3 regions of the Aminobacter sp. BA135 genome follow, and region 1 is predicted to be linked to each of the others. Evidence: riboswitches for the same ligand, from Rfam matches in the RefSeq annotation. Region 1 holds a riboswitch; each other region holds the start of a gene.
The links. A riboswitch is a leader RNA that binds a small molecule or an ion and turns the genes downstream of it on or off. The one in region 1 is predicted to bind thiamine pyrophosphate.
Positions count from the first base shown of each region.

Region 2: linked by a shared signal. The riboswitch ahead of thiB (thiamine ABC transporter substrate binding subunit) and the one ahead of thiC (phosphomethylpyrimidine synthase ThiC) in region 1 are both predicted to bind thiamine pyrophosphate.
Region 3: linked by a shared signal. The riboswitch ahead of thiC (phosphomethylpyrimidine synthase ThiC) and the one ahead of thiC (phosphomethylpyrimidine synthase ThiC) in region 1 are both predicted to bind thiamine pyrophosphate.

Region 1 is NZ_CP139572.1:5,480,766-5,491,230, reverse strand. Features, by position in the region: gene hisC (histidinol-phosphate transaminase) at 1-790, shown strand, start outside; gene SLT36_RS26645 (LLM class flavin-dependent oxidoreductase) at 917-1,945, shown strand; gene SLT36_RS26640 (hydroxymethylpyrimidine/phosphomethylpyrimidine kinase) at 2,207-2,977, opposite strand; gene SLT36_RS26635 (thiamine phosphate synthase) at 2,968-3,573, opposite strand; gene SLT36_RS26630 (thiazole synthase) at 3,570-4,343, opposite strand; gene thiS (sulfur carrier protein ThiS) at 4,345-4,542, opposite strand; gene thiO (glycine oxidase ThiO) at 4,511-5,512, opposite strand; gene thiC (phosphomethylpyrimidine synthase ThiC) at 5,509-7,344, opposite strand; TPP riboswitch at 7,448-7,564, opposite strand; gene queE (7-carboxy-7-deazaguanine synthase QueE) at 7,846-8,583, opposite strand; gene queD (6-carboxytetrahydropterin synthase QueD) at 8,580-8,936, opposite strand; gene queC (7-cyano-7-deazaguanine synthase QueC) at 8,936-9,634, opposite strand; gene SLT36_RS26595 (hypothetical protein) at 10,165-10,446, shown strand.
Region 2 is NZ_CP139572.1:1,269,792-1,280,256, forward strand. Features, by position in the region: gene thiP (thiamine/thiamine pyrophosphate ABC transporter permease) at 1-1,415, opposite strand, end outside; gene thiB (thiamine ABC transporter substrate binding subunit) at 1,662-2,666, opposite strand; TPP riboswitch at 2,711-2,834, opposite strand; gene SLT36_RS06200 (thiamine diphosphokinase) at 2,939-3,583, shown strand; gene SLT36_RS06205 (ABC-F family ATP-binding cassette domain-containing protein) at 3,587-5,401, shown strand; gene SLT36_RS06210 (homocysteine S-methyltransferase family protein) at 5,410-6,348, opposite strand; gene SLT36_RS06215 (hypothetical protein) at 6,614-8,122, opposite strand; gene SLT36_RS06220 (adenylosuccinate synthase) at 8,198-9,496, opposite strand; gene SLT36_RS06225 (DMT family transporter) at 9,692-10,465, shown strand, end outside.
Region 3 is NZ_CP139572.1:1,559,000-1,569,464, reverse strand. Features, by position in the region: gene SLT36_RS07690 (hypothetical protein) at 1-1,420, shown strand, start outside; one part of gene SLT36_RS07685 (IS3 family transposase) at 1,500-1,976, shown strand; one part of gene SLT36_RS07685 (IS3 family transposase) at 1,979-2,854, shown strand; gene SLT36_RS07680 (F0F1 ATP synthase subunit A) at 2,915-3,664, opposite strand; gene lpdA (dihydrolipoyl dehydrogenase) at 3,958-5,355, opposite strand; gene SLT36_RS07670 (dihydrolipoamide acetyltransferase family protein) at 5,360-6,661, opposite strand; gene SLT36_RS07665 (alpha-ketoacid dehydrogenase subunit beta) at 6,664-7,677, opposite strand; gene SLT36_RS07660 (3-methyl-2-oxobutanoate dehydrogenase (2-methylpropanoyl-transferring) subunit alpha) at 7,681-8,916, opposite strand; TPP riboswitch at 9,105-9,221, shown strand; gene thiC (phosphomethylpyrimidine synthase ThiC) at 9,331-10,465, shown strand, end outside.

The sequences.
Region 1 (10,465 bases):
GGGGGATAGCGTGGCGATGATGTCGCCAGGGTTTTCGTTCAACCGCAAACTTGCAACGTTGCAGGGTGCTCAATTTGTCGAAATCAAATTTAGCGAAGATCATTCTTTGCCGATGGAGCAATTGCTCTTCGGTCCTGCAAAGGACGCCAAGTTCATTCTGTTAGCCAATCCGAACAATCCGACCGGAACGTTCGTTCCGGTGGCCGATATCGAACGCCTGGTAGCGAAATCGGACCGCTTGATCGTGCTGGATGAGGCCTACGTCGACTTTGCACCCGAGAATGGTCTACGCCTCATCAATCGCTATTCGAACCTTCTGGTCTTAAGGACATTTTCGAAAAGCTATGCTGCCGCCGGCGTTCGCGTCGGTTTCGGTTTCGGTCACCCTGAAATTATCGGCAGGCTACGCAACATCCAGAACGTCTTCAACATGAATGTGATCGGGCAGGCGGTTGGTATCAGCGTCCTTGCGCACCGCGCCGCCTATGCAGACAACCACAGACACATCAGGCATGAACGACGGCGAGTGACGCTCGCGCTCTCGCAACTTGGATTTTCCGTAATCCCTTCCCACGCAAACTTCTTGCTTGCCCGCGTGCCAACGGGACAGGACGGCTCATGGTGGCAATCAGCCTTTGCAAGGCAAAAAATACTTGTTGCCGTCTTTCCCGATAAAGGTTTGGAAAATTACATCCGCGTCAGCATCGGTACAAAAGAGCAAATGGATGCGTTTCTTCGTGCCGCTAGTCGTATTAGTCGAATATTGAATATGTCAAGGCCCCCGCATTAGGTTGCTAAGGCTCTGCTTTAGCATTTCTCAGGCAATAATCCGAGCGATTACACAAGCGAGAAATCTTGAAATTGCTTGGAATACGCAAGCAACCGGACTAGTTGCGTCAAAAATGGAGACAATATCATGAATAAGGCCTTTCCTTCAGGCCTAGCTGTCGGCATCTTCGATCATCTGGACGAGGACGGCCTCGATATCGCCCGACAGTACGAAGATCGCCTGATGTTAGCGGAGGCGTGCGATCACCTTGGGTTCTATGCATATCATCTCGCGGAGCACCATTGTACCCCACATGGGAGAGGTCCATCACCGAATCTGTTCTTGTCGAGCGTAGCCCAGCGAACCCGGCGCCTTCGTGTCGGCCCGTTGGTAATGCTGCTTGCCCTCTATCATCCGCTACGTGCGTTCGAAGAGATCTGTATGCTGGACCAATTGAGCGGTGGCAGGCTCGAACTTGGGATAGGGCGCGGCTCGCTCCCGATCGAATTGGGTTACTTCGGGATTGGCTCGGACGCGGCGCCAAACCACTATGCGGAAGCCAGCGAAATTCTTATCAATGCGCTGAAGGGTGGCACGCTATCCTATCAAGGTCGCCATTTTGAGTTGAACAGCGTTCCGCTGACGCTAAGAACTCATCAGCGTCCACATCCGCCGACTTGGATCGCCACCAATCGACCGGAATCGGCAGTCTGGGCCGCTGCGAATGGCGTGAACATCGCGTGCGTGGGACCTTCCTCTTCCGTTCGAAGAATCACTGATGCCTTCCGCGCCGGTCGAGAGCACACCAGTGAGGCGGACGACCAAGCGCCATTTCTTGGATTGCTCCGAATGGTCGTGATTGGGCGTTCTGAAACAGATGCACGTTCACTCGCTGCACCTGCTTACGAACGGTGGCTCAAGAGCTTTAAATTCCTTTATGATCTCAATGGCATGCCGACTCCACCAAACCTGCCGCTGAGCTTCGATGCAGCAATCGAGAAGGAATTGTGCGTGGTAGGAACGGCAGCTTCTGCGGGACAAGCTCTTCTTGATCAGCTGGAAGCGGCAGGTGCAAACTACCTCCTTTGTCAACCGGCGTTTGGGGATCTGTCGTTAGATGCTTCCCTATATACCGCAACGGCGATTCAATCCGCAATTATGGCTCGAGTTGGCTAACCCCGGTTCGAACGTTCGCCCACCCAACAACGTGCCAAGCGGCATGCGGTCGCTAGCGACGACTAGGTGCGGGTTTCGGATGACCCATCAACCGGTTGGCACAGAGGCATGCGGCTTCCTCCTCAAAGCGGCGTGTTGTTGATAGGCGAAAGCGACCGTGTATGCCGCATTCTCACCCCTCGGATAGGGCCTTCATGTCCTAGGAGTAGACCCACGATCGCCTGCCAGACTTGATCGGAGCGTTGGATACGTTCGGCCCGATCAGCCTCTCGGCCCGATGTCCTTCGATCCGGCAAGCGCATCGAAAACATGTTGCTTGGCTTGGCGCACGCTCGCTTCCAGCGACGCTCCAAGAGCAAGCGAGGCGGCGATTGCGCTGGCCATCATGCAACCCGTTCCGCGCATCCCTCGCGGCAAGCGGGGCGCCTCGAACCGAACTGCAGGTTGGTTCGGCTGCAAAAGCACGTCGACGCAACGGGTTCCTTGTGCATGGCCGCCCTTGACGAGTACGGCGGTCCTCACCGTCCTCGATAGCTCTTCAGCCTGACGACAAGCCCCTTCTTCGTCCGCGGCGGGTGACGAGCCGGTAAACGCAGCCAGCTCGACCAGGTTAGGCGTTACAAGCCGGCAGATCGGCATCAGATCGTGGCGCAGCATATTAATGGCATCGTCCGCCAGCAGATTGCGTCCCGAGGTAGAGGCCAGGACCGGGTCGAGTACCACAGGCACTTGGCGGTTGACCAAAACAGCGCCGACTGCCTCAACAGCCGCCGATGTCCCAATCATGCCTATCTTGACGGCCGCGACAGCGTTGGCAGCGAACGCGGCGCGCATCTGAGCGGCGACAAGCTCCGACGGCACAAGCTTGACGTGCTCGACAGCCGAGTGCGTCTGGACTGTCACGGCGGTGACGGCAAGACAACTGCGCAGCCCGAAGGCGGAAACCGTTTCTATATCGCGGGCGATACCAGCCCCGCCGCTGGAGTCCGATCCGCCAACGACAAGCACATGCGGTTCTCGCCTCAGCGCCATTGGTCCGTCTTTTCGATCCATTCCCGCATGCGCGCTTCCGGGTCGTCGTTCAGCGTGATGTCGGTGACCACCGCCGCGCTGTCGGCATCAGCCGCGAAAACTCCGTCGAGCCTGTCAGGGTTGAGACCGCCAATGGCGACCAATGGGATTGGCGCTATCCGATGCTTCCATTCTCTGATCCGTTCGAGTCCCTGCGGCGCCCATTTCATCGTCTTCAGGATGGTGGGATAGATCGGACCGAGTGCGATGTAGTCGGGCATGGCCGTTATGGCCGTTTCCAATTCTGCATGATTATGAGTGCTGAGCCCGAGCCTCATGCCGGCCGCCCGTATCGCCAAGAGGTCGGCGGTTTGTAGATCCTCCTGACCGAGATGAACGAAGTCGCAGCCTTCCTCGATGGCCAGTCGCCAGTAATCATTGATGATGAGCTGGCACCCGTATCGCGCGCACAAGGCCTTCGCTGTGCGGATCTCAGCGCGCAATCCGGCTTCGCCCATGGTCTTGATGCGAAGCTGCACCAGCTTGACGCCGAGCGGCACCAGCCGATCGATCCAGGCTGCACTTTCGACGATCAGATAGAAGGGATCGAGCTTCATGAGAAAACCGCCCTGCCGATCGTCGGTGTCGAGGGCACGGCGACGTCACGCGGTTCAAGCATTCCCGAACTGAAAGCCTCACGACCGGCCTCGACCGCCTTGCCGAACGCACGCGCCATGCCGACCGGATCGGCCGCCTTGGCGACCGCCGTGTTCAGGAGCACGGCGTCGAAACCGAGCTCCATGACCGTTGCGGCGTGTGACGGTCGCCCGAGCCCCGCATCCACAATCAGCGGGACATCGGGGAAATGTCCGCGCATCGAGCGCAGCGCCGTAATGTTGACCGGGCCGAGGGCCGAACCGATCGGTGCGCACCACGGCATCAAGACCTTGCAGCCCCCCTCCAGCAGCCGCTCGGCGACGACAAGGTCATCGGTGGTATAGGGGAATACATCAAAACCGTCCTCGCACAGGATGCGGGCGGCTTCGACCAGGCCGAACACGTCCGGTTGCAGCGTGTCGTGGTTGCCGATCACTTCGAGCTTGATCCAGCTCGTGCCGAAGACGTCGCGCGCCATTTTCGCAGTGGTCACCGCTTCCTTGACGGAATGACAGCCAGCAGTGTTGGGCAGGATTCTGACGCCCAGCGAGCGGATCAACGACCAGAATTTCTCGCCGGCCCGACCGCCTGCCATCTCACGGCGCAGCGAGACGGTCACCACCGACGTGCCCGATGCCTTGACCGCATCGGCAAGGATGGCCGGCGAAGGATATTGCGCGGTGCCGAGAAGCAGGCGGGAAGGAAGCGTCGTCCCGAGAAGCTCGAACATGCTAGCCTCCCTGCATCGGCGAAAGGATTTCGATCCGATCGCCGTCGCTCAACCGGAATTCCGCCCGGTTGGCTTTGTGCACGAGGTCGCTGTTGACGGCGGTCGCCAGCCAATCGCCCTCATAGTCGAGCGCGGCAAGCAGCTCGGCCAGGGTGTTGGCGGCAACCTCATGCGCTTCGCCGTTGACCAACAGTTTCATGAGCAAGCTCCTTGGTTCTGTCTTGATTGAAAACCAGCTCGGCAGCCTGGCGCGCCATGGCGGGGGCGAGGAGAAAACCGTGGCGATAGAGCCCATTGATCGCGACGGTGTCTCCGCTCGTTTCGACGCGCGGCAGGTTGTCGGGAAAGGCCGGACGAACGCCGACACCGGTTTCAACGATCTCGGCCTCGTCAAAGGCCGGATGGAGGGCATAGGCCGCGACCACAAGCTCCATCATTGAACGCGCTGTGACCGGTCCTGTGGACTGGCTCTCGATCATCGTCGCGCCAACCATGAAACGGTGGTCGGTGCGCGGCACCACGTAAAGTGGAAAGCGCGGATGAAGCAGCCGGACTGGGCGCGACAGCGAGACATCAGGCGTACGCAGGATCAGCATTTCGCCCCGAACGCCACGCAGCCTTGCATCGACGGCGGACATTCCCGTGCAGTCGAGCTGACGATCGAAACCGGAAATCTGCCGGGCATCGGCTCCAAAGCGGAATTCGACGCCCATCGCCGCCAGCCTGTCATGCAGTGCCGCCATCGCCTGGCGTGGGTCGAGATGGGCTTCGTCGGGGAAGAACAGCGCACGGCGGAAGCGACCGGCGAGGTCCGGCTCGAGCTGTGCGATTTCGTTTTCATCGACAGGCCTGTACCCCGACGTGCGGTTGGCAAACCGGTCGAGCTCGCCCGCATCGCGCGGCGCGGCCACGACCAGTGTTCCGGCCCGCGTCACCTGCCCGGGCGTTGCCGTATCCCACCAGTCGGCGGCGTCGCGTCCGAGATCGAGCACCGGCTGCTCGGCGCTTTCACGCTCGCACCATGGCGCCAGCATGCCGCCGGCGAACCACGACGCATTGCCACCGAGGCCATGCCGGGTCTCGACGACGGTCACCGCCGCGCCGCGAGCGGCGAGTTCGAAGGCTGCGGTGAGACCGGCGACGCCGGCCCCTTGGACCAGCACCCTCATGATGGCTCATGCGCCTCCGACATCAGCGGTGCGCCGGCCTCGTCCGCCGGCACATAGAGATCGCCGCCCTCGCGATATTTCGCCGCCATCGCCGCCATGCCCTCCTTCTGCGCCTCGGCGCGGATGTCGTGGGAGATGCGCATGGAGCAGAATTTCGGCCCGCACATCGAGCAGAAATGCGCCACCTTGTGCGCCTCCCTGGGCAAGGTCTGGTCGTGAAAGGATCGCGCTGTTTCGGGGTCGAGTGACAGGTTGAACTGGTCCTCCCAGCGGAACTCGAAGCGCGCCCGCGACAGCGCATCGTCGCGGGTTTTCGCGGCCGGATGGCCTTTGGCGAGGTCGGCGGCGTGAGCAGCGATCTTGTAGGTGATCACGCCAATCTTGACATCGTTGCGATCGGGAAGGCCGAGATGTTCCTTCGGCGTCACATAGCAAAGCATGGCGGTGCCGAACCAGCCGATCATTGCGGCGCCGATACCTGAGGTGATGTGGTCGTAGCCTGGCGCGATATCGGTCGTCAGCGGCCCAAGCGTGTAAAAAGGTGCCTCGCCGCAGACAGCGAGCTGCTTGTCCATGTTCTCCTTGATCTTGTGCATCGGCACGTGGCCAGGCCCCTCGATCATCACCTGGCAATCCTTGGCCCAGGCGATCTGCGTCAGCTCGCCAAGCGTTTCCAGCTCGGCGAATTGCGCCGCGTCGTTGGCGTCGGCGATCGAGCCGGGACGAAGACCGTCGCCAAGCGAGAAGGACACGTCATAGGCGCGGCAGATGTCGCAGATCTCCGCGAAGTGCTCGTAGAGAAAGCTTTCCCGGTGATGATGGAGGCACCACTTGGCCATGATCGAGCCGCCGCGCGAGACGATGCCCGTGACCCGGTCGACGGTCAGCGGGATGTAGTGCAGCCGCACGCCGGCATGGATGGTGAAATAGTCGACACCCTGTTCGGCTTGCTCGATCAGCGTGTCACGGTAGACCTCCCAGGTAAGGTCCTCGGCAATGCCGTTGACCTTTTCGAGCGCCTGATAGAGCGGCACCGTGCCGATCGGCACCGGCGCATTGCGTACGATCCATTCGCGGATGTTGTGGATGTTGCGGCCGGTCGACAGGTCCATCACCGTGTCGGCGCCCCAGCGGATCGCCCAGACCATCTTTTCGACCTCTTCGGCCATCGAGGAGGTGACGGCGGAATTGCCTATATTGGCGTTGATCTTCACCAGGAAATTGCGGCCGATGATCATCGGCTCGCTTTCGGGATGATTGATGTTGGCGGGAATGATCGCCCGCCCGCGCGCCACTTCGTCGCGCACGAATTCGGGTGTGACGAAATCCGGGATCGCCGCGCCGAAAGCTTCGCCGTCGCGCTGCAGCTTGCCGCGCAGGATCTCTCGGCCGAGGTTCTCGCGGATGGCGACGAACTCCATTTCAGGCGTGATGATACCGGCGCGCGCATAGGCAAGCTGGGTCACCGCCTTGCCCTGCTTCGCCCTGAGCGGCCGGTTACGAATGGGAAATTCCGGTGTCAGGCGCTCGCCAGTCGCAAATCCGTTGTCCTCCGGCCGCACGTGGCGGCCACCATGGGCCTCGACATCGCCGCGCGCCATGATCCAGTCGTGGCGAAGTCGGGCAAGGCCCTTTTCGATGCTGGTTTCGACAGTCGGGTCCGTATAGGCGCCGGACGGATCGTAGACGGTGACCGGCGGCTCGCCGGCTGTCGGATGGACGGAGATTTCGCGCATCGGCACTTTGATGTGCGGATGGAGGACGCCAGACTTGTGGATCTTTCGCGAGGCGGGCAGTGGTCCCGTCGACACGGCGGGGGTGAGGGCATCCATCTTGAGGCTCCTTTGCTCATGCATTGGAGACCCAGTTCTGTGCCGGAAGGATGAAAAGACGCTTCTGCCGACCTGCCGAAACAGGATCTCGGGCGTAAACCCCCGCAAAGCGCTTGCACCGTCCCTACGCCAGTATGAACTGGATCAGGTTCAACGGGTCACTGCGCCGCGAAAGCCAGCAGTATCTCAGCCCCTTGCCGGGACTCCCCTGGTGAATGCGCCGAATTGAACGGGCCGGCGCTATTTTGTCAAGCGCATTCGTCCCGCAGCGGTGATCGGCGACCAAACAAACCCAGCGGAAAAGCATGGTAGTATCGAGAGCAAGTCACGCTCCAGAGGAGCGGTGAAGCGCCCCCAATAAGGCGAGCCCTCATGCTGATTTCGGTGCCTTTTCCAGCACGGTGTTTTCGGGGCTTTCCGGAACAACACTGCTGCCGCCCAGTTGGCTGAGATTGCTATAGATGTCTGTCTTGCTCGTCGTCGGCAATCCTTCCCCTTCGGCTAGACGCCCCGTTTGTTTCCCCAGAGCAGAACATGAAGCTGCGGCAGTACACGCGCCTCGAACCACCTGTCACGGGTCACCTTTTCAACCAGCCATTCCATGCGGCTCATCACACCGGCCATGTCGATGAACGCGTCTTCGTTGCCGGGACGCGGCGGCGTGTGATTGCCGGGCTGCAGATAGACGGGTAATTGCGGGTAGCGCGCCGCGGCGTCTTTGGCATAGGCATAGTCATCATCGTCGAAGACGACGAGCTTGAGCGCCATCTGCGGCTTATCCTGCGCCGCCTCTAAGCAGGCGTCGAACGCGGCCCAATCTGTCGTCATTTCACTTGAGGGCGGCTTGGGGCTGAGCACCAGCACGTCGAGATCCGCGAACCATTGCTTAGACACCGAACCTTGGGTTTCCAATGCAAAACGGTAGCCCTCGCTATGCCCGCGGTCGATCAAATGGCCAAGCGGCTGGATGGCCGGATTGCCGCCCGACAGCGATACCATGACGGGCTGACCGCCGGAAAGTGCAATGACCTTTTGCCAAACCGCGTCGGGAGACATCATCTCCCAATCATGGCGGAAGCGACGGTCCACCGCATGCAGGCTGTCGCACCAGGAACAGCGATAATCGCACCCGCCGGTTCTTACGAACACCGTCGGCAAGCCGATCAGCACGCCTTCGCCCTGAATGGTCGGCCCAAAAATCTCGCTCACCCGGATTCCGGGATGCAAGGCGCAAGTCATGGCCGGTATTCCGCCCAGGTTTTCGGCGTCTCGCTCACCCGCACGGCGGAGGTTTCGGGTAGCCGCACCTTGCACCAGTCGTAGAAGTGCCTGGCCAGGTATTCCGCTGTGGCATGGTCATGCCCCAGCACGTCGTTAAGATGCCGATGGTCGAACGTCCCATCGATGTAGTGCTTGAACGCCGCCAGATCTTGGTAGTCGCGCACAAAGCCGTGTTCGTCCAGTTCGCCACCTGAAAGCTCCACTACGACGATGTAGTTGTGGCCGTGCAGACGTGCGCACTGATGATCTGGTGGCAAGGAGGTGAGCTGATGCGAGGCCGAGAAGTGGAACTCTTTGGTAATGCGGAACATCACGCGCTCCTTGTCTGGATAGCGTGGAGCCAGAAGTCCGCGTCCTCATAATCTGTCGGGTCGGCAATGCCGGCCAGATTGAATGCTTCGCGCCGTTCGACGCATGTCCCGCAGCGACCGCAATGACGTGCGCCGCCCTTGTAGCAGGACCACGTCGCCTCGAACGGTGTGGCGTACTTTGCCCCCTCGCTGACGATGTCGGCCTTCGACATATTCACATAGGGAGCGTAAAGGCGGATATCGGCGTAGCCTGCGAGCGCATGGTTCTGCATCGTCTGAAAGGCGTCGATAAAAGCGGGCCGGCAATCGGGATAGATGAAATGATCTCCGCCATGGACGGCAGTGGCCACCGCATCGGCCTTCTGCGCGGCGGCAACCCCGAAGGCGATAGCCAGCATGATGGCGTTCCTGTTCGGCACCACCGTGATCCTCATGGAGTCTTCGGCATAGTGCCCGTCGGGCACGTCCACACTATCAGTCAGCGCCGAGCCGCTCAGGTTCCGGCCAACATCGCGGATATCGACGATCTGGTGCGGAACACCCAGCCGCTTGGCGCAGATGGCGGCAAAGCCGAGTTCCTTTTTGTGCCTCTGGCCGTAATCGAACGAAAGCAGGCCAATGAGTTTCTGCTCGGTCGCCACCTTGTGAGCGAGCGAAACAGAGTCCAATCCGCCGGAGCAGATGACGAGGGCATTCATGGTTTGAATCCTTGTTTTGACCGGGTAAGGCTGCGACCGGAGATTTCTCTGCGTTCCCACTACTCCACGGAGCCGGTTTTGTGAATGGGGTGGACGCGATTGAGCGCACGTACCTTGTTGTCAGCGTCCCCAAGATGACTTTGCACGCGACTTGTCGCGCATCTTCGACCGCTGGGGGGCTGAGTCCGGCGCTGCGTATGTAGGCGTATAGACGATGCAGAAATCACTGCTGTGGCGCAGCAGCATTCCCGACACACCTTCGGCTTGTCCGGTTTGCCCCAGAACTTGTATGTCCCGAGTTTCGGCGACAACGCAAGGGTCGACCGGCAGTCCAGTGAAAGGCTTCTGCCGCGTGCTTTGCCGTTTTCTGGTCTGCGCATAGATCGCCTCGAGCCGCCGCGCCTCGTCATTGGTCAGAGCTGGGAATTCCTTTCCGAGGGCGCGGCTCGATAGGGGCCACCATTCTGGTTAAGGAAACGGAAGAGCAGATCGATCAGCCGCTCGGGCATGTCGATAAAGGCATTCACCTATTGCCGGAATTGATCGTAGCGCTGCAGAAAAGCTGTTTCGTCAGGGAGGTACCGTTCGATCGTCCGCCGAGCGCAGGCAAAAAGAAATTCGGCGTGCGGGGTTGCATCGAAGTGTCAGTAGAAATCCGCGGTGTCATTCAGCACCCGGACGTTGAATTGCGGCGTCAGTTCCCATTCGACCAATGGCAGAAGGCGCTTCGAATAGCTCTCCAGCATACGCCTGTACTCGTCGATCTGGTCCAGGATCGCGGCCGATACGGGAACACCACTCCCGGCGATTGAAGCGGTGCATGGCAAGGAC
Region 2 (10,465 bases), 1.6 Mb from region 1:
AAGGCGAATGCCGTTGCAAGCGGGCGCTTGAGCACTGGCCAGTCGATCAACCGCAGCCTGTTCCAGCCTGAGATGCCGAGCTGGGCGCACAGCCTTTCGTGACGTTCGCTGGCCGCGTCATAGGCAGGGCGGACGGCGCGGACGGCAAATGGCATGGCCATAACGGCGTTGACGGTGACGACCATGAATGGCGCCAGCGCAAACACGTCGACCGACTGCCGCACCAGCACGAACCAGCCGGCGCCGATGACGATCGGCGGCACCACCAGCACGAAGCCGGCGCCGGTGTCGGTGAAGCGTTCGAGCAATGTCTTTTCGCCGCCTGTCCTTCGGCCGGCCAGTGCCCGACGCGCCATGACGAGGGACAGGGCAAGCATGGCCGCGAGTGTCGCCGACAGCGTGGCAAGCACGATGCTGGTCAGTGTCGCCCGTTGCACCGATGCTTCGCCGGCGAGGCGGCCGAGATCGGCCTCCAGCCCTGAGGCGATCGTCGCCAGCATGGGGCCGCCGACGAAGACGAGTGCCGCGACGATGATGGCGGCGTTGAACGCCGTCTCGCCGGTCTTTGCCTTGATGTAGTTGCGCTGGGCCACCGGCAGGTTGGCGTCGCCGGTCGTGTTGGCGCCGAGCCGCATCAGCGCCAGAACCACAACTGCCGTGAGCGCGATCTGCAGCAGGGTCAGGGCTACTGCGCGCGCGGGGTCGAAGTCGAAGCGCAACGCCTGATAGATCGCAACCTCAAGCGTTGTTGCGGCCGGGCCGCCGCCGAGCGTCAGCACGATGGTGAAGGAGGTGATGCACAGCATGAAAACGAGGCCCGCAATGCCGGGCAAGGCTGCTCGGATTGCCGGCCATTCGATCATGCGGAAGCTCGACCGGGCGCCCATGCCGAGCTGGCTCGCCAGCCGCCACTGGTCCGCCGGCACCGTCTGCAGCGCCTCCAGAATCAGCCGCGTCGCCAGCGGCAGGTTGAAGAAGACATGGGCAACGAGAATGCCGGACAGGCCATAGATGCCGGGCCAAGTGCCGCCGGTCAGCGCCGCAAGCGGTTCAGCGAAATAGCCGGCGCGGCCGTAGAGCGACAGGATGCCAAGGGCTGCGACGATCGCCGGCAAGGCGAGGGGAATGGCAAACAGGCGCAGGATCAGGGCGCGGCCGGGAAAGGCGGGATGCCGTGCGAGCGCTCGGGCAACGAAGATCGCCGGCACAACCGACAGCAAGGTCGACAGCAGCGCCTGCCACAGGGTGAAACGGGCAATGCGGAAGAGGTAGGAATCGAAGGCGTCGGCAGCACCTTGTGGATTGCGTGCGGCCTCGATGCCAAGACCGGCAAATGCGCCGCCGATCAGGATGCCGATGGCCGCCAGCGCGATGATGCCTGAGGTGATGCGGGGGTCGGTGCGGCTTATGGACATGACGGATCAGATTTTGCAGGCTTTGGGTTGCCAGCTCGAGGAAGGTCGCGCTCCGTCCCACCCCCCTCTGGCCTGCCGGCCATCTCCCCCGCAAGGGGGGAGATCGGCAGCTTCAACGCCCGCTTGTCCTCTGCAACCATGCAGGTTGGCGCAGGCCATGCCACAGCCAATCTCCCTCCTTGCGGGGGAGATGGCTGGCAGGCCAGAGGGGGGTGTTCAAGCGCAACCATGGCAGGTCGACAGAGCCTACTTGCTCATCACGCCGAGCCACTCGTCGACCCAGGCCTTGCGGTTGGCAGCCACCTCGTCGGCGCTGAAGATCAGCGTCTTGGTCGGCTTCACCAGCTTGTCGAAGGCTGGGTTGAGCGGCTTGTCGGTCTTGCCGGCGGGCAACATCCAGTTGGTTTCGGGTACGGCGTCCTGGAAGCCTGGGCTGGTCATGAAGGCCATGAACTTTTCGGCCAGCGGGTTCTTGGCGCCGGTCGTGGTGATGCCGGCGACTTCGATCTGCAGGTAGTGGCCTTCTTCGAAGGATGCCGCCTGGTAACGCTCGGTGTTCTCGGCGACCATGTGGTAGGCTGGCGAGGTGGTGTAGGACAGCACCATCGGCGCCTCGCCCTTGGTGAACAGGCCATAGGCCTCACTCCAGCCCGGGGTGACGGTCAGCACGCGGCCCTTGAGCTTGGCCCAGGCTTCCGGCGCCTTGTCGCCATAGACCGACTTGACCCAGAGCAGCAGGCCGAGGCCCGGCGTCGAGGTGCGCGGATCCTGGATCGCGATCTTTTCTTCCGGATTGCCCTCGACAAGTTCCTTCAGGCTTTTCGGCGGGTTCTTCAGCGTCTCGGTGTCATAGACGACGGCGAAGTAGCCGTAGTCGTAAGGAACGAAGGTGTCGTCCTTCCAGTCACCCGGAACCTTGACGTCGGCGCCGGCGGCACCATGCGGCGCAAACAGGCCGGTGGCCTTGGCTTCGGCTGTCAGGTTGGTGTCGAGGCCAAGCACGATGTCGGCCTTGGTCGATGCACCTTCGAGCTTGACGCGGTTGAGCAGTGCTACGCCATCGGCGACCGAGACGAAGTCGACAGTGCAGGCGCAGTCGGCTTCGAAGGCCTTCTTGACCTGCGGGCCGGGGCCCCACTCGGAGGTGAAGCTTTCATAGGTGTAGACGGTAAGCTTGCCTTCGGCAGCGGCAGGGAAAGCAACCGTGGCCAGCGCCAGGGCGGAAGTCATGGACAGGATCAACGAGCGCATCGGCGCCTCCTTCATTGGTGTTGAAAGGGAATTTGAAGCGCCGGGCGTCCGAAGCATCTAATCCCTCCGCCGGTACAAACCGGATCAGGTTCAGCGGGTTGGCCGGGACGGTTCCCTATGCCTCTCAGCCGGCACGCAATTGCGCGACCGGCACCCCGTTAGAGCGGTTCAACAAATAGGCCCGCGCATCAGGCCACGCAAGCGGTAGTTTGCCGGCCACCGACCACGTCGCGGCCTTCCGTTTCGGCTGCCGGGCTGGTAATGCGCATGCCATGACCCGGTTCACCATACTTCTCGGCGGCGAGCTTTTCCGCACCCCGCGCCTCGACCGCCAGGTGGCGGGCAGCAGGGTGATTGCGGCAGATGCCGGTATCCGCCATGCCGCCACGCTCGGGCTGATGCCGGAACTGTGGCTCGGTGACTTCGATTCCGTGCCATCAGATCTCGACCCGCGTTTTGCCGACCTGCCGCGGGCGACCTTTCCGGCCGAAAAGGACAGGACCGACGGTGAACTGGCCATCGATGCCGCGCTTCGGCTCGGCGCGACCTCGCTGGTGCTTGTCGGCGCCTTCGGCGGCGCCCGCGCCGACCACGCCTTCCTTCATTTCGCCCTGGCGCTCAGGCTTGCCGAAGCCGGCATCGAGGTGCTGCTGAGCAGCGGGCGCCAGGAGGCTTTGCCGCTCCTGCCCGGCAGCGCCGGCTTCGACTATGAAGACGGCATGCTGTTTTCGGTGCTCGCCTTCTCCGAGCTGACCGGGCTGTCCGAACAGGGCGCCAAGTGGCCGCTCGACAATGTCGACGTGCCGTTCGGCTCGTCGCTGACCCTTTCCAATGAAGTGCGGGGTCCGTTGCGGATTTCGCTCGGCAGCGGCCGTGCCCTGCTCCTCGCTCATCCCTTTCCTGCTTCGGATTTCTGAAACATGGCGCCTCCGCTTCTCAATCTCGACGGCATCCGTCTGACCTTTGGCGGCACACCGCTGCTCGACGGCGCCGCACTGACGGCCGCTGCCGGCGACAAGATCGCGCTTGTCGGCCGCAACGGCTCGGGCAAGTCGACGCTGCTCAAGATCGCGGCGGGCATGATCGAGCCGCAGGACGGCGTGGTGTTCCGCCAGCCGACGGCAACCATCCGCTACTTGCCGCAGATGCCTGACATGGACGGCTTCGCCTCTGTCCGCGCCTATGTCGAAGCCGGGCTCGGACCTGCTGACGATCCGCATCGCGCCACCTATCTGCTCGACCATCTCGGCCTGACCGGCGAGGAGTCTCCGGCCGACCTGTCGGGCGGCGAGGCGCGCCGCGCAGCACTTGCCCGCGTCATGGCGCCCGAGCCCGACATCCTGCTGCTCGACGAGCCGACCAACCATCTCGACCTGTCGGTCATCGAATGGCTGGAAGAGGAACTGATCCGCACCTCCTCGGCGCTGATCCTGATCTCGCACGACCGCCGTTTCCTCGAGCGCGTCAGCCGCAACACCGTCTGGCTCGATCGCGGCCAGACGCGCCGGCTCGACCGCGGCTTTGCCCATTTCGAGGAATGGCGGGACCAGATCCTGGAGGAAGAGGAGCGCGAGCAGCACAAGTTAGGCCGTCAGATCGTGCGCGAGGAGCATTGGCTGCGCTATGGCGTGACGGCGCGGCGCAAGCGCAACATGCGCCGTCTCGGCGAGCTGCAGACGATGCGCCAGACGTTCCGCAGCCATCGCGGCGCCGAGGGCGCGGCAACCATGGTTGCGAGCGAGGCGGCAGAATCCGGCAAGCTTATCATCGAGGCCAAGAACATCGAAAAGAGCTTTGGCGAGCTTTCAGTCGTCAAGGGTTTCTCGACCCGCATCCAGCGCGGTGATCGCGTCGGTCTCGTCGGCCCCAATGGCGCCGGCAAGACGACCTTGCTCAAGATGCTGACTGGCGAGATGGAGCCCGATGCCGGCAGCGTGCGGCTTGGCGTCAATCTGGAGATCGCCACCCTCGACCAGAAGCGCGAGGCGGTCGATCCGAACGAGACGCTGTCGAGCTACCTGACCGATGGCCGTGGCGAAAACCTCGTCATCAATGGCGAGCAGCGCCACGTCGTCTCCTACATGAAGGACTTCCTGTTCAAGCCCGAGCAGGCGCGGACGCCGGTGCGCGAACTCTCCGGCGGCGAACGTGCCCGGCTGATCCTGGCGCGCGTGCTGGCGCGTCCGGCAAATCTTCTGGTGCTCGACGAACCGACCAACGATCTCGACATGGAGACGCTGGAACTGCTTCAGGAACTGGTCGCCGGTTTCGCCGGCACCGTCATCCTGGTCAGCCACGACCGCGATTTCCTTGACCGCACCGTCACCAGCATCATCGCGCCCGACGGCGAGGGCCGCTGGATCGAGTATGCCGGCGGCTACGCCGACATGCTGGCCCAGCGCGGAGGCACCAAGCTCGACGACCGCAAGTCGCGCAAGGCGGCCAGTGGTCAGGCCTCAGCTGGCCGCAGTGAGGCCGAAGCGCCCAAGGCCGCGTCGAAAAAGCTGTCGTTCAAGCAGAAGTTCGCGCTCGAAAGCCTACCCAAGAAGATGGAGGCGGTGACCGCTTCGATCTCGCGGCTGGAAAACCAGATCGCCGATCCGGCCTTCTACGAGCGCGACCCGCACGGCTTCCAGAAGACCATAGCCGCGCTCGACAAGGAGCGCGCGACGCTGACCGCTCTCGAAGAGGAGTGGCTGGAGCTGGAGATGCTGCGCGAGGAACTGGAAGGCTAGCCAGGGGCCTAAAGGCAGGCTTCGCAGATCGCCGCGATATGGCGATGGTCGGTGCCGCAGCAGCCGCCAAGAACCTTGATGTGACCGAAGCCGTCCCGCATGACGCGATAGCGGCGGGCGAGATCGTCAGGATCGCCGGGGTCGAGCTCTGTTGCGGCATCGAGTTCGGCGTGGCTTTTTGTCGATGCGTTTGCCCGCACGCCGCCAATGCGTTGGACCCAGCTGCCGGCGTCCGCCAGCACGCTCTGGAAATGGCTGGGATGGGCGCAGTTGATCATGAAGTAGGCGGGCGCGCCGTCCGTCTCGTCATCGACGATCTCGATCGCTTCCGCCAGGCTCTCTCCCGACGGCAATCGCCCGTCGGTCTCGACCGTGAAAGAGATCACCGATGGCAGGCCCTCGCCCATGGCGGCACAGCTTATGCCGACAGCTTCCTCCGGATAGTTCATGGTCACGGCGCTGACCATGTCGGCGCCGGCGTCGCGGAATGCGACGACCTGGTCGCGATGATAGTCTGAGGCCTCGACAGGCGTCATCTTCATGTCGGGGCGGTAGCCATCGCCACGCGGCCCGACCACGCCATTGACCAGCACCGTCATGCCGCGGGCGAGATAGGGCGCTCGCAGCGCCTTCGCCTGGGCGACGGCGCGACGATTAATGTCCGAAAGTGCCGTACGGGAGTAACCGAGCTTCTCACCCCAGTCGGGATTGGCGCGCCATGTCGGCGTGTCCAGCACGAAACTCACGTCGTGTTGTTCGGCGATATCGAGATAGCGCCTGAAATAGCCGTCGAGCCTGTCGCGGCCGGCCGCATCGAGCAACAGCGGAAACGCCGCGAAACACGGCAGGTCCATCCCGTCCAGGAAGACCAACGTTGTCTTGAGGCCGCCGTCGGTGAGTGCGACGGAAGCGCCGAGATGCGGAAGATCTGTCGTCGCAGCGCACATGATGTACCGAAGGCGTTCGGCTTTCCGTCGGCTGGGTCATATCCGTCAGCCTGGACGCGGCCGAAGGCGTTCTTCAACCTAACATCTTACTTCAGGTGTTTCCACTTTAAGCCGCCGGCTGGAATCTCTGGCGTGAGACGACGCGCGGGGACCGAAAGGTACGTCTCGGTCGTCGTGCAAGCGGCGGTCATGGTTGCCCTGCAGGCGCGCCGTTCCAGGGCTACTGACGCGGAGGATGATCATCCGCGCCAGCGAAAGCTTCAGATCAGCCGGCTTCCTTGGCCTGCCAGGCCTTCATCGCGTCTTCGAACACCTTGTCGCCCGGGATGCCCTTTTCGAGCGTGAACAGCGCGCGGCGGCCCGACTTGTAGACGACCGGCACGTCGATCCAGCTCTGGCGACGCAGGAGGTTCAGATTGGCGTCGACCTCGGCCTTGGTGTCATTGAGCGCAACGAGGAAGAAGCCGTCGGCGATCTTTGCCGGAATGCCGAGCAGCGAATTGCCGGCGTCCTGTTCCGAGCTCTTCATCGCCACGCGCAGGATGTTCTCGATGCCGCCGCCGTCAAAGCCCTGAGGCGTCAGGAAGATCATTTCCAGGATATGGCTCGCCGGCAGCGTCTTGTCGGCGTTGCGGCGGATCGTCATGCGCAACTGGATGTCCTTGCCGGGGATTGTCGCTTCGGCGCGGATGGCAGGCTCGGGCGGCAGTTCGCCGCCGGGCGATTCCTGTACCACCGTCCAGACGACGGAACCCGGCTCAGCCGAACCTTGGGCGACGCTGGTGCGCTCTTCGTAGAAGATCGCCTTCTGGCCGACGGCCACGGGTGCGTTTTCGCCTGCCGCAGGCGTTGTCGTCGCCGATGTTCCCTCGGCGGGTGTAGCGGGCGTGGCAGGGGTTGCCGGCGCGGTCTCGGGCGTCGCCGGTGGCGTTGCCGGAGCCGGCTGGGTCAGTGCCGCAACCGAGGTGCCTTCGCCGACGGTGTTGCTCCCGCTGGCCGGACCAGGATCGACCTCCTTGCCATCCGCGGTCATGCGCTGGGTGAACTTGCCGGGCTCGCCGCTTGCCGGTGCTTGTGCTGCCTGGCCGCCATTGGCGGGCGGAGGAGTGGCTGCCTCATTCGTTGGCGGGGGCGTTTCCGCCGCCGTGTCGCTGCCACTGCCGACAAAGGCATCGCGGTTGGACCACAGCGCATAGCCGCCGGCGCCGACCACCACCACGGCAAGTGCCGCTGCGATCAGGCCGCCGCTGATGCGCTTGCGCGGCTTCTGCCGCGTGTTGGCGAATGGATCGCCATTGTTGGCTGCGGCGTCGCCAAAGCTGTTGTCGCCTTCGCCGTCCTGCGCTTCGTCATCGTCGCTTGCCGAGAAGTCGGGCAGGGGCTCGCGCTGCTGCGGCGTGTAGGCCGGAATGGGGGCTGCGGCAGGCGGTGGCGCGACCGGGGTCACCGGGCTGCGTGGCTCCGGTGCAGGTGCCGCCCTGGTATAGGCCGGCTGATCCTTATTGCGGGCGATCGAGGTGAAGACGTTTTCCAGCTCGGCCAGCGGATCGTCTTCCACAACGGGCGGATGGAATTCCGCCTCGACGATCGCGATCGCGTCCTCGAGCGACTTGGTCTGGCGTTCGGCAACGGCTGCGGGCGGCTGCGGGTTGAGCGCGGCGAGCTTGGCCGCGATGGTGCTGCGGGCCTTGTCATACACCCGAGCTCGCATCGCCGGCGTGGTGTCACCCATGCCATCCAGCGTCTTTTTCAGAACCGCTACGAAGTCTGCCATTCTCTCGTCGACCTATCTCTTCTTCTGGGCCGCGGCGATTCCGGCGGCAAATCAGCCGCCGGAAAGTTGCCAAAACTAGTCTTCAAACGGATCGGTCACAAGTATCGTGTCATCCCGCTCGGGGCTGGTGGAAAGCATGGCCACCGGGGCGCCGATCAGCTCCTCGATGTAGCGCACATACTTTACCGCCTGGGCCGGCAGGTCGTTCCAGCTGCGGGCGCCCGCGGTGGTGCCTTTCCAGCCTTCGAGGGTCTCGTAGACCGGTTCGACACGCGCCTGCGCGCCCTGGCTCGCCGGCAGGTAGTCGATCAGCTCGCCGTCGAGCATGTAGCCGGTGCAGACCTTGATCTCGTCGAGGCCGTCAAGCACGTCGAGCTTGGTCAGCGCGATGCCCTTGATGCCGTTGACGGCAACCGCCTGGCGCACCAGCACGGCATCGAACCAGCCGCAGCGGCGCTTGCGGCCGGTGACGACGCCGAATTCGTGGCCGCGGGTGCCGAGGAATTCGCCAACTTCGTTCTGTTGCTCGGTCGGGAAGGGGCCCTCGCCGACGCGGGTGGTGTAGGCCTTGGTGATGCCGAGCACGTAGTGGATCGAGCCCGGGCCCATGCCGGAACCCGCTGCCGCCTGGCCGGCGACTGTGTTCGACGAGGTCACGAACGGATAGGTGCCGTGGTCGATGTCGAGCAGGGTGCCCTGGGCGCCTTCGAACAGGATGCGCTCGCCGGCGCGGCGCTTGTCGTCGAGCACCTTCCAGACGCGGTCCATGTAGGGCAGGATCTTGTCGGCGATCGAGGTCAGCTCGGCCATGATGACGTCGTGCGTCACTTCGGGATGGCCAAGGCCGCGGCGCATCGCATTGTGGTGCGTCAGCAAACGATCGACCTTCTGGGGAAGCGTTTCCAAATCCGCCAAGTCCATTACCCTGACGGCACGGCGGCCCACCTTGTCTTCGTAGGCGGGGCCGATGCCGCGGCGGGTCGTGCCAATTTTCGTTCCGGAATTGGAGGCGGCGTCCTCGCGGAAACCATCCAGCTCACGATGCAGCGACAGGATAAGCGCGGTGTTTTCGGCTATTTTCAGGCGATCGGGGCCGATCTCGACGCCCTGGGCGCGGATCTTCTCGATCTCGGCGACAAAGGCATGCGGGTCGAAGACCACGCCATTGCCGATGATCGACAGCTTGCCCTCGCGCACGACGCCGGATGGCAGCAGCGACAGCTTGTAGACCACACCGTCGACCACCAGCGTATGGCCGGCATTATGCCCGCCCTGGAAACGCACCACCACATCGGCGCGCTCCGACAGCCAGTCGACGATCTTGCCCTTGCCTTCGTCGCCCCACTGGGAACCGACGACCACCACATTGGCCATAATATTTTCCTTCCGACATCGCGGCTGAGGCCGCGAACAGTGCAAAATGACAGGCCTCTATAACGCCAAGCAATTGGATGTGCGACCTTTCTTTGCCGCCTCAGGCACAACAAATTCAGCCTTTGGGCGCATTTACATGCCGAAAGCCAGCGCCTAGGCCGGCATGGTGCCCCTCGCCAGCGAAAGTCCGGCCGCATGCATCGAAACGCCTATGTCCTGCTGTTGGCGACCACCCTGTTCTGGGGTGGCAATGCGGTGGCGGGCAAGCTTGCCGTGGGCCACGCCTCGCCGATGCTTTTGACCTCGTTGCGCTGGGCGTTCGCCGCAGCATTTCTCGGCGCCGTCGGCTGGTCCAGGCTCCGGGTGGACTGGGCGGTGGCGCGCAGGCACATCTGGCTGCTCGTCGCCCTGGGCGGGCTTGGGTTCACCGCCTTCAACGCCGCGCTCTATTCGGCGCTCAATTTCACCTCGGCCATCAATGCCAGCATCGAGCAGGCCGGCATGCCCATGGTCATCTTTGCCGCCAACTTCATCCTGTTTCGCATGCGGGTCAGCTGGGGCCAGATTCTGGGCTTCCTGTTGTCGCTGACAGGCATCGCGCTGACCGCCAGCCATGGCGATCTCAGGAGCTTGCTCGCGCTCGACATGAATTTCGGCGATGCGCTGATGCTGATCGCCGTTCTCGTCTACAGTGCCTACACAGTTGCGCTGCGCTTCAAGCCGGACATCCACTGGCTGAGCCTGATGATCGTCATGACATCGGCAGCCTTCGTCACCTCTCTTCCGTTCGTCGCCTGGGAAATCGGCACTGGCAGGGCCATCGCGCCCGACGCGACGGGCTGGGCGATCACCGCCTACATGGTGCTGTTTCCCTCGATCCTGGCGCAGATCTTCTACATCAGGGGTGTCGAACTCATCGGCGCCAATCGTGCGGGCCTGTTCATCAACATGGTGCCGATCTTCGGCACG
Region 3 (10,465 bases), 1.8 Mb from region 1:
TGGAGTAAGCTCGCCCTGGCATGCCTGGCCCGACGTCGCCGACTTCGACGGCAAGCGCTACATGTATGTGCATGACCGCGACTATATGCGCGTGCTCGACATCACCGACCCGGCCAAGGCCAAGGTCGTCTATTCCAAGGGCGGCGTGTGGGGGCCGGAGGGCTCGAGCGAGGATTGGGACGCCAAGACAGTCCAGGACTATTTCGGCGGCATCACCATCGCCTGGAGCGAAAAACTCCAGAAGAACGTCGTCGTCGCCTCCTACGAGATCGGCCGCTTCGGCATTCTCGACAACAAGCGCACCCAGCCCGACATCGTCGAGACCTTGCGCAAGTACAATTCGCTCAAGGGCTTCAAGGTCTACGAGATGAACGGGCCGACGCCCGACGACTGGAAACTGATCGCCACACGCACCACCGACACCAAGAACCCCGATGCGCCGATCGGGGAGCAGGAGGGTTCGGGCTCGCTCGACGCGCCGGCCTGGTTTGGCGGCAAATACATGTATTTGTCGGCTGCACCCGACGATTCCTACGCGCTGACCGAATATCCCGATTACCTGCATTCGCCGGGCTACCAGGTCTGGGACATGTCGGACCCGGCCAATCCGGTCTTTGTCAGCCAGGTGACGGTGCCCGGCCAGGTGGTCGGCGACAAGGCGAGCGAAGACGCGTACCTCATGAACCCACGCGCGGGAAACCGGACGTCGTGGATGGGTTCGCGCATGCCGCCGTTCCTGCCGACCCCGGTCGAGAAGGGTGGCAAGGTGGCCTTCGGCGCCATGGGCGGCCTGGGGCTCTACACCTTCGATCTCGCCAATCCCGACAAGCCCGAGATCAAGGGGCATGTGAGTATTGCGCCGAGCTTTGCCGGCACCGAGTTCGACAATGTCGACACCAGCCAGTACGCGCGCACCGGCTACGTCTTCGCCAATGGCTATCCGATGAACTCGAACTGCTACGAGCCCTACAAGGACGTGCTGGTGATCGACGCCAAGGACGTCGCCGCACCCAAGGTGGTGGCGACCTTGCCGCGGCCTGTCCCGCCGAAGGAAGCCAGGTTCACCGACTATTGCCAGCGCAAGGGCAGCTTCGGACCGAAGCGCTCGGGCACCACGCACCAACCGGGCCATGGTCGCAACGGCATCGTGCCTTACGCCTTCTATAATGCCGGGCTGCAGATCTTCGACGTCGAGGATCCCGCACAGCCGAAGATATCAGGCTATTTCGTGCCGCGTTCCCCGACGACATCTGAAATGCCCGACTACACCTTCGACAATGCCAGCTTCGCGGTGTTCACCGAATATGACCGCAACATCATCTGGCTGTTTTCGGTCAATGGTGTGCATGCGCTGAAAACGCCGCTGCTGGGCGAGCCCAAGATGGGGATGAGCGACCAGGTCTGGCCGCCGCGCAACTGAGCCGGCAGACGATCCAGAACAAAACCCCGGTCTCATGAACTGACCCCCGAAAGTTGGACACAACCTTCGGGGGTTTTGCATGTCCAAACACAGTGCGCGTTTCAAGCGCTCGGTTGTCGATAGCTATTTGTGCGGGGATGAAAGCTACGCGAGTGCGGCGTCGAAGCGTGGAGTTGACGCGGCGACTGTCCGCAAGTGGGTGGCTTTGTACCAGGCGCATGGCTGGGCGGGCCTGTCGGGCAAATACGATCATTACGACGCGACGTTCAAGCTGTCAGTGCTCGAGCGGATGTGGCGAGAAGGTCTGTCGTATCGCCAGACGGCGGCGTTGTTCAATATCCGCAATGCCAGTTGCCTGGCGGGCTGGGAGAAGCGCTATCATGCGGGTGGGATAGAGGCACTCGGCCGACGTCCCGGAGGACGCCCCATGTCGAAGCCGCCGGCCCCCGCAGTGCCTGTTGCACCCAGTGACGAAGCCAAAAGCCGGGAAGAACTGCTGGCCGAACTGAAGCAACTGCGGATGGAGAACGCCTACCTAAAAAAACTGGAGGCCTTAACGCAGGGACACGCGCCCAAAAAGCACAAGCCGTCCAGGCGTTAAGGCCGTTGCATCCGCTTGAGGGCCTGCTCGATCTGGCGAAGCTGCCGCGCAGCACGTTCTATTACAGGCAAAAGGCGGCCTCGCGCCCGGACCGCCATGTGGCGCTGAAGGAGGCGATCAAGGCCATCTTCGACCGCCACAAGGGCCGCTACGGCTATCGCCGGGTGACCGCGCAACTGCGCCAGTTGGGTCAAGGCGTCAACCACAAGACCGTCCAGAGCCTGATGGCCGAGATGGGATTGAAGTCACTGGTCAGGCCGAAGAAGTATCGTTCCTACAGGGGCGAGGTTGGGCGGACCGCTCCCGATCTGTTGCAGCGCAAGTTCAGCGCCGACCGCGCCAACTGCAAATGGGTGACCGACGTGACGGAGTTCAGCGTGGCCGGCGACAAGCTCTACCTGTCTCCCATCATGGACCTCTACAATGGCGAGATCGTCGCCTTCGAGACGGCGCGCCGCTCGCGCTTCAAACTGGTGGACAATATGCTGACCAAAGCCTTCGCCCGGCTCAATGAGGACGAACGGCCGACCCTGCATTCCGATCAGGGATGGCAGTACCAGATGTCGGCATTCCAGCGCAGGCTGGAAACCAGAGGCCTTGCACAAAGCATGTCACGCAAAGGCAATTGCCTCGACAACGCACCGATGGAGAGCTTCTTCGCCACGCTCAAGTCCGAGCTCTTCCACCCGGAAAGGTTCGAAACTGTCCAAAGCCTCGATAAGGCCATCGAGCGCTACATCGACTATTACAACCACCGCCGCATCAAACTGAAACTGAAAGGGCTGGCCCCTGTGCAATACAGGACCCAGCCCTTAAATCTACCAGCTCAATGAACCGTCCAACTTTACGGGGTCAGTTCACTCAAGCCGGGGTTTTTGTTTGGCAGCGCCCGTTCAGTGCCCGGGGTGCAGGGCGTCGTTGAGATACATGCAGGTCAGCATGGTAAAGATGTAGGCCTGGATCACCGCCATCAACAGTTCGAGCGCTGTCAGCGCGACAGTCATGGTGAGCGGCAGCACGGCGGCGAACATGCCGAGCGTGCCCATGCTGCCGAGGCTGACGACAAAGCCGGCAAAGACCTTGAGCGTGATGTGCCCGGCCAGCATGACGGCAAACAGGCGCACCGAATGGCTGATCGGCCGCGAGATATAGGAGACGATCTCGATCGGCACGATGATCGGCGCCAGTGCCAGCGGCACGCCGGATGGCAAAAACAGCCGGAAGAAGCCGAGCCCGTTTTTCCAGATGCCATAGAGCGTCACCGTGCCAAACACGATCATCGCGAAGGAAAAGGTGACGATGATGTGGCTGGTCACCGTGAAGGCATAAGGAAACATGCCGGCCAGATTGGCGATCAGAATGAAGACGAACAGCGAAAACACCAGCGGGAAAAATGTCATGCCGCCTTCGCCGGCATTTTCGCGCAAGGTTTTGGAGACGAATTCGTAGATCAGCTCGGTGACCGACTGTAGCCGCGTCGGCACGAGCGCGCGGGCGCTGGTCGACAAAAGCAGGAACAGCCCGCCGAAGACCGCGACCCCGACCATATAGGCGGCGGAGTTGGTGAAGGCGATCTCCTGGCCGGCAAACTCGAACAGGGTGAAGATCGGCTTGATTTCAAATTGCTCTATTGGTCCCGCCACGGCGCCTCTCCGGTCTGGTCAATGCGAAAGCGCGCCCCGGAACTGAATCCGGAAGCCTGATAGAGGTGAGCGCACAGCGTATTCCGCCGTGCGGAGGCTGCATGTTTTCGCTGTTTCAAGGTGTGAATAGGTTCGGGTGACAAATCTGCGGCGCCATCTCTTGGATGGGGCCGTCCCCGAACGTACTAGGCACTGGTCGTCCAGTGCGTGGGCTTGTTAGCCCAGCTTGGCTGATTGGGCAAGGCCGGAAGGGACGCGGCGCAAGGCCGCGTCCCCGATATCAAGATTGGGCATCAGATGTGCAGCGCATGGCCCAGCGTGCGCAGTGCTGCCTCCAGGAACGCCTCGCCCTGAGTCGGGTGGGCATGGATGGTGCCAGCGATATCCTCCAGCCGCGCGCCCATCTCGATCGCCAGGCTGAAGGCCGCGGAAAGCTCTGAGACGCCGGTGCCGACCGCCTGGATGCCGAGCACCAGATGGTTGTCCGCGCGGGCAACGATACGCACGAAACCGTCCTCGCCCATGAGCGTCATTGCCCGGCCATTGGCCGAGAACGGGAACTGCGCGGTCTTGATCTCCATGCCCAGTGCCTTGGCCTCGTCGGGCGAGAGACCTGCGGTGACGACCTCCGGATCGGTGAAGCAGACGGCGGGGATCGAACGCTTGTCCCAACTGCGCTTGTGGCCGGCAACGATCTCGGCGACCATTTCGCCCTGGGCCATGGCGCGGTGCGCCAGCATCGGCTCGCCGGTGACATCGCCGATGGCGTAGATGCCGCGCATCGAGGTGCGGCACTGCTCGTCGATGCGGATGAAGCGGCCGTCGCGGTCGAGGTCGATCTCTTCGAGGCCCCAGCCTTCGACCAGCGGCTTGCGCCCGACAGTCACCAGCACCTTGTCGGCCGCAATCTTCTGCTCGCTGCCGTCGGCGGCCTCGACCAGCAGCGCATCGCCCTTGGCTGAAAGCCCCTTGGCCTTGGCGCCTGTCAGCACCTTGACGCCGAGCGCTTCAAGCCTCTTGGCGACGGGCCGGGTCAGCTCGGCATCATATTGCGGCAGGATGCGCGGCAAGGCTTCGACGACTGTGACTTTCGAACCGAGCTTGGCAAAGGCAGTGCCGAGCTCAAGGCCGATGTAACCGCCGCCGACGACGGCGAGCGCTTGCGGCACCTGCTTGAGTGCCAGCGCCCCGGTCGACGAGATCACCGCACCGCCGAAGGGCAGGAACGGCAATTCGACCGGCACGGAACCGGTGGCAATAACAATGGTTTCGGCGCGGATCACCTGCAGGCCGGTTTCGGTGTCGACCTCGACGGTCTTGCCGTCGCGGAAGCGCGCCCAGCCCTGCACCGACTTGACCCGGGCCTTCTTGAGCAGGCCGGCAACGCCTGTCGTCAGGCGGCCGACGATGCGATCTTTCCAGGCAACGGTCCTGGCGAGATCGAGTGCCGGCGCTGACAGGCTGATGCCGAGCGGGCTTGTGCCCGACGCCATCTCCGAGACCTTGAGATATTCGTCGGCGGCATGGATCATCGCCTTGGAGGGGATGCAGCCGACATTGAGGCAGGTGCCGCCGGGCTTGACGGCTTCGACGATGACGGTGTCGATGCCGAGCTGGCCGGCGCGGATGGCGCAGATATAGCCGCCGGGGCCGGCGCCGATGACGAGAAGCTTGCAGGAGATTTCCTTCACAGCCTCAGCCCTCCACGAAGATCATTGCCGGCGCTTCGAGCAGCGCCTTGAGGCGCTGGACGAAGACCGCTGCGTCCCAGCCGTCGATGACGCGATGGTCGAAGCTGGAGGACAGGTTCATCATCTTGCGCGGCACGAACTGGGTGCCGTCCCACATCGGCCGGATCATGATCTTGTTGACGCCGACGATCGCCACTTCCGGGTGGTTGATGACGGGCGTGGTGGCGACGCCGCCCATCGCACCCAAGGAAGTGATGGTGATGGTCGAGCCGGTCAGCTCCTCGCGCGTTGCCGTGCCCGCCTTGGCGGCGTCGGCGAGGCGGTTGACCTCAGCGGCACAATCCCAGAGGTCGCGCGCCTCGGCGTGCTTGACGACTGGCACCATAAGGCCGCCGGGGGTCTGCGCCGCCATGCCGATATGCACGCCGGCATGGCGATGGATGATGCCGGCATCGTCGTCATAGATCGCATTGAGCTGCGGCTGCTCCGCCACCGCCTTGACCAGCGCCCGCATCAGGAACGGCAGGATGGTCAGCTTGGCGCGGTCAGGTTTCTTCGAGGCGTTGAGCTTGGCGCGCAGCTCCTCGAGTGCGGTGACGTCGACCTCCTCGACATAAGTGATGTGCGCGATGCGCGACTTGGCCAGCGCCATCTTTTCGGCGATGCGGCGGCGCAGGCCGATGACCTTGATTTCCTCGACGCCGGTCTTTTCCTGAAGGCCGGCGACGACGACGGCAGCACCACGGGCGGCGAACGCATCGAGATCCTCGTGGGTGACGCGACCGGCGGGACCGGTACCCGGCACCTGGCGCAGGTCGATGCCTGCCTCCCTGGCACGTAGCCTGACGGCAGGAGAGGCTAGCGGACGCTCGCCTTCCGGACGCGGCAGGCCGGTCGTGGCACGCGGCACAGGCTTGAGGGCTGCTGTGGCAGCGGCAGGCTTCGGGGTGGTCGGCGTTTTTTCTTCTTCTTTCTTAGCCGGCTCAGAAGAGGCTTTGGCAGCTTCTGGCGCCTTGGCCTCCGGCTTGGATTCGGCGGCCGGCTCTGCGGTCGACGGCGCATCACCGGCGACCTTTATCCTGACAATCGGCGAGCCGACCGGAACCGTGTCGCCGATCTCGGCGCCGAGCCAGACAATTTCGCCGTCGACCGGCGACGGGATCTCGACCGTCGCCTTATCGGTCATGACGGCGGCAAGCACCGCGTCCTCGCGCACGAGGTCGCCGATCTTGACGTGCCATTCGACAAGCTCAGCCTCGGCCACGCCTTCGCCGACATCGGGAAGCTTGATGACATGTTCGCCCATGCTCAGGCCTCCATCGTTTCGATCAAAGCTTCGCCGACACGCTTGGGTCCGGGGAAGTAGTCCCATTCCTGGGCATGCGGATAGGGCGTGTCCCAACCGGTGACGCGGGCGACGGGTGCTTCGAGATGGTAGAAGCAGTTTTCCTGCACCAGCGACACGAGCTCGGCGCCGAAGCCGGAGGTTAGCGTCGCCTCATGCACCACCACGCAGCGGCGGGTTTTCTTGACCGAGGCGACGATGGTCTCGAGATCGAGCGGCAAAAGCGTCCGGAGGTCGATGACTTCGGCATCGATACCTGTCTCCTCGGCCGCCGCCTGGGCGACATAGACCATGGTGCCATAAGCGAGAACGGTGACGGCGGAACCCGGCCGGCGGATCTCTGCCTTGCCGAGCGGGGTGGTGTAGTGCCCATCGGGCACCTCGCCCAACTCATGCTTCGACCATGCCGTGACGGGACGGTCGTGACGGCCATCGAAGGGGCCGTTGTACAATCGTTTCGGCTCCAGAAAGATCACCGGATCCGGGTCTTCGATCGAGGCGATCAGCAGGCCCTTGGCGTCGAGCGGATTGGATGGCACGACCACCTTGAGACCGGAAACATGGGTGAACAGCGCTTCAGGGCTCTGGCTGTGGGTCTGGCCGCCGAAGATGCCGCCGCCTGTCGGCATACGGATGACGATCGGACAGGTGAACTCGCCATTGGAGCGGTATCGCAACCGTGCCGCTTCCGAAACGATCTGGTCATATGCTGGATAGACGTAGTCGGCGAACTGGATTTCGATACATGGCTTGAGGCCATAGGCAGCCATGCCGACGGCGGCGCCGACGATGCCAAGTTCGCTGATCGGCGCGTCGAAACAGCGCTCCCGACCGTATTTCTGCTGAAGACCCTGGGTGCAGCGGAAGACGCCACCGAAATAGCCGACGTCCTCGCCGAAAACGACGACGTTGTCATCGCGGCCCATGGCGACATCCATGGCGCTGCGGATGGCCTCGATCATTGTCATGCGCGGCATCGGCTACACTCCCGCCTTCTGGCGCTGGCGACGGAGATGCGGCGGCATCTCGGCATAGACGCCCTCGAACATGTCGCGCGTCGACGGCTTGCCGCCGGCATGCAGCGTGCCGTGGCTCTCGGCTTCCTTCTGCGCCGTGATCACCGCCTCGAGGATTTCCGCCTCGGTCTGCTTGTGGCGCTCGTCCGACCACAGGCCGCGCTTGATCAGGTGGTTCTTCAGCCGGATCACCGGGTCACCCAGCGGCCAGGCATCGGACTCGGTCTTGGGCCGGTAAGCGGATGGATCGTCTGAAGTGGAATGTGCGCCGACACGGTAGGTGACATATTCGACCAGCGTCGGCCCGAGATTGAGCCTAGCCCGCTCGGTCGCCCATTTCGCCACCGCGTGGACGGCGAGATAGTCGTTGCCGTCGACACGCAGGGCAGCGATGCCAAACCCAAGCCCACGCGCCGCAAACGTGCCGGAGCCGCCGCGGGCGATGCCCTGGAAGGTCGAGATCGCCCACTGGTTGTTGACGATGTTGAGGACGACGGGCGCCTTGTAGGTCGAGGCGAAGACAAGTGCGGCGTGGAAGTCGCTCTCGGCGGTGGCGCCGTCACCGACCCAGCCGACAGCGATCTTGGTGTCACCCTTGATGGCGGATGCCATTGCCCATCCCACCGCCTGGATATACTGGGTGGTCAGGTTGCCGGAAATCGAGAAGAAACCGTGATCCTTGGCCGAATACATGATCGGCAGCTGGCGGCCTTTCAGCGGATCCATTTCGTTGGAATAGATCTGGTTCATCATGTCGACCATCGGATAGCCGCCGGCGATCAGCAGGCCGGCCTGGCGGTAGGTCGGGAAGTTCATGTCGCCCTGAATGAGCGCCTTGCGGAAGGCACAGCTGACCGCCTCTTCGCCCATATGCTGCATGTAGAACGAGGTCTTGCCCTGGCGTTGCGCCATCTGCATGCGCGCGTCGAAGGAGCGCAGCGTCATCATGTGGCGCAGCCCTTCGAGCTGCTCCTCGTCGGTCAGCGTACCGGCCCATGGACCTACGGCATCGCCTTCGCGATTGAGCACGCGGATGATCGAATAAGCCAGGTCGCGGATCGTCCTGGGATCGACGTCGACCGGCGGCCTGTCGACCGAACCCGCCTTGGGGATCGGCACATTGGAGAAGTCGGGGGTGCCGCCCGGGCGCACTTCCGGCTCGGGCACATGGAACTTCAGCGGCGCGGGATTGTCCGTCACGGATGCTCCTCCTGTCGCGTGCGCAGGCCAATTGGTCCTCCCTGCGCGGCAGACAATTTATGTCAGTAACGCTGACCTATTATCCGATCGTCTTCGAAACCGCAATGGGTCTCGATGCCCCCGACTTTGGCATTCTCTCGGCCTCGGCGAAAGGCCGTTGACACGACGCCGGTTCCGCCTCCATGCTTAGGGCTCACCAGGGGGGTCCCGACAAGGGGCTGAGATTCTGCTGGCTCGCGCAGCGCAGTGACCCGTTGAACCTGATCCAGTTCATACTGGCGTAGGGACGGTGCGAGGCGCAGCAGGCCGGATATCCGGCTCAGGCATTCGGGCTCATTCTTGCCCGAAGTCCCCAGGCAAAACCTCTCCTCCTTCTCATCGCATGGACTGGGTCTCCAACAAGGAGGCTCACTCATGAATGCCCACACCCCATCCGTCACTGTTGGCGAACTTCCCGCGTCGCGGAAGGTCTACAAGCCAGGCAAGCTCCATCCCGACATCCATGTGCCGATGCGCGAGATCTCGGTTCATCCGAGCGCCGGCGAGCCGCCGGTCACCGTCTATGATTCGTCAGGCCCCTACACCGACACGTCGGTGACAACAGACATAGAGCGCGGCCTGCCGCGGCTGCGCGAAGACTGGATCATCGCCCGCGGCGACGTCGAGCGTTATGAAGGCCGCGCGGTCAAGGCTGAGGACAATGGCTTCGTCTCGGGCGAAAGGCTGACGCCGGAATTCCCGGTTCGCAACGCCCCGCTGCGCGCCACCGGCGGCCGCGCCGTCACCCAGCTCGCTTATGCCCGCGCCGGCATCGTCACGCCCGAAATGGAATTCGTCGCCATCCGCGAGAACCTCGGCCGCGAGCAGATCCGGGCCAAGCTTCAACGCGACGGCGAGAGCTTCGGCGCCGTCATTCCCGATTTCGTCACCCCGGAATTCGTCCGCGACGAGGTCGCCCGCGGCCGCGCCATCATCCCCTCCAACATCAACCACCCGGAGAGCGAGCCGATGATCATCGGCCGCAATTTCCTGGTCAAGATCAACGCCAATATCGGCAATTCCGCCGTCACCTCGTCGATGGCCGAGGAGGTCGAGAAGATGGTGTGGGCGACGCGCTGGGGCGGCGACACGGTGATGGACCTGTCCACCGGCCGCAACATCCACAACATCCGTGACTGGATCATCCGCAACGCGCCGGTGCCGATCGGCACGGTGCCGCTCTACCAGGCGCTGGAGAAGGTCGGCGGCATCGCCGAGGACCTGACCTGGGAGGTGTTCCGCGACACGCTCATCGAGCAGGCCGAGCAGGGCGTCGACTATTTCACCATCCATGCCGGCGTGCGGCTCGCCTACATCCACCTGACCGTTGACCGCGTCACCGGCATCGTCTCGCGCGGCGGCTCGATCATGGCCAAATGGTGCCTGCATCACCACAAGGAGAGCTTCCTCTACGAGCATTTCGAGGAGATCTGCGACATCTGCCGAACCTATGACGTCGCCTTTTCGCTCGGCGACGGCCTGCGCCCAGGTTCGATTGCAGACGCCAACG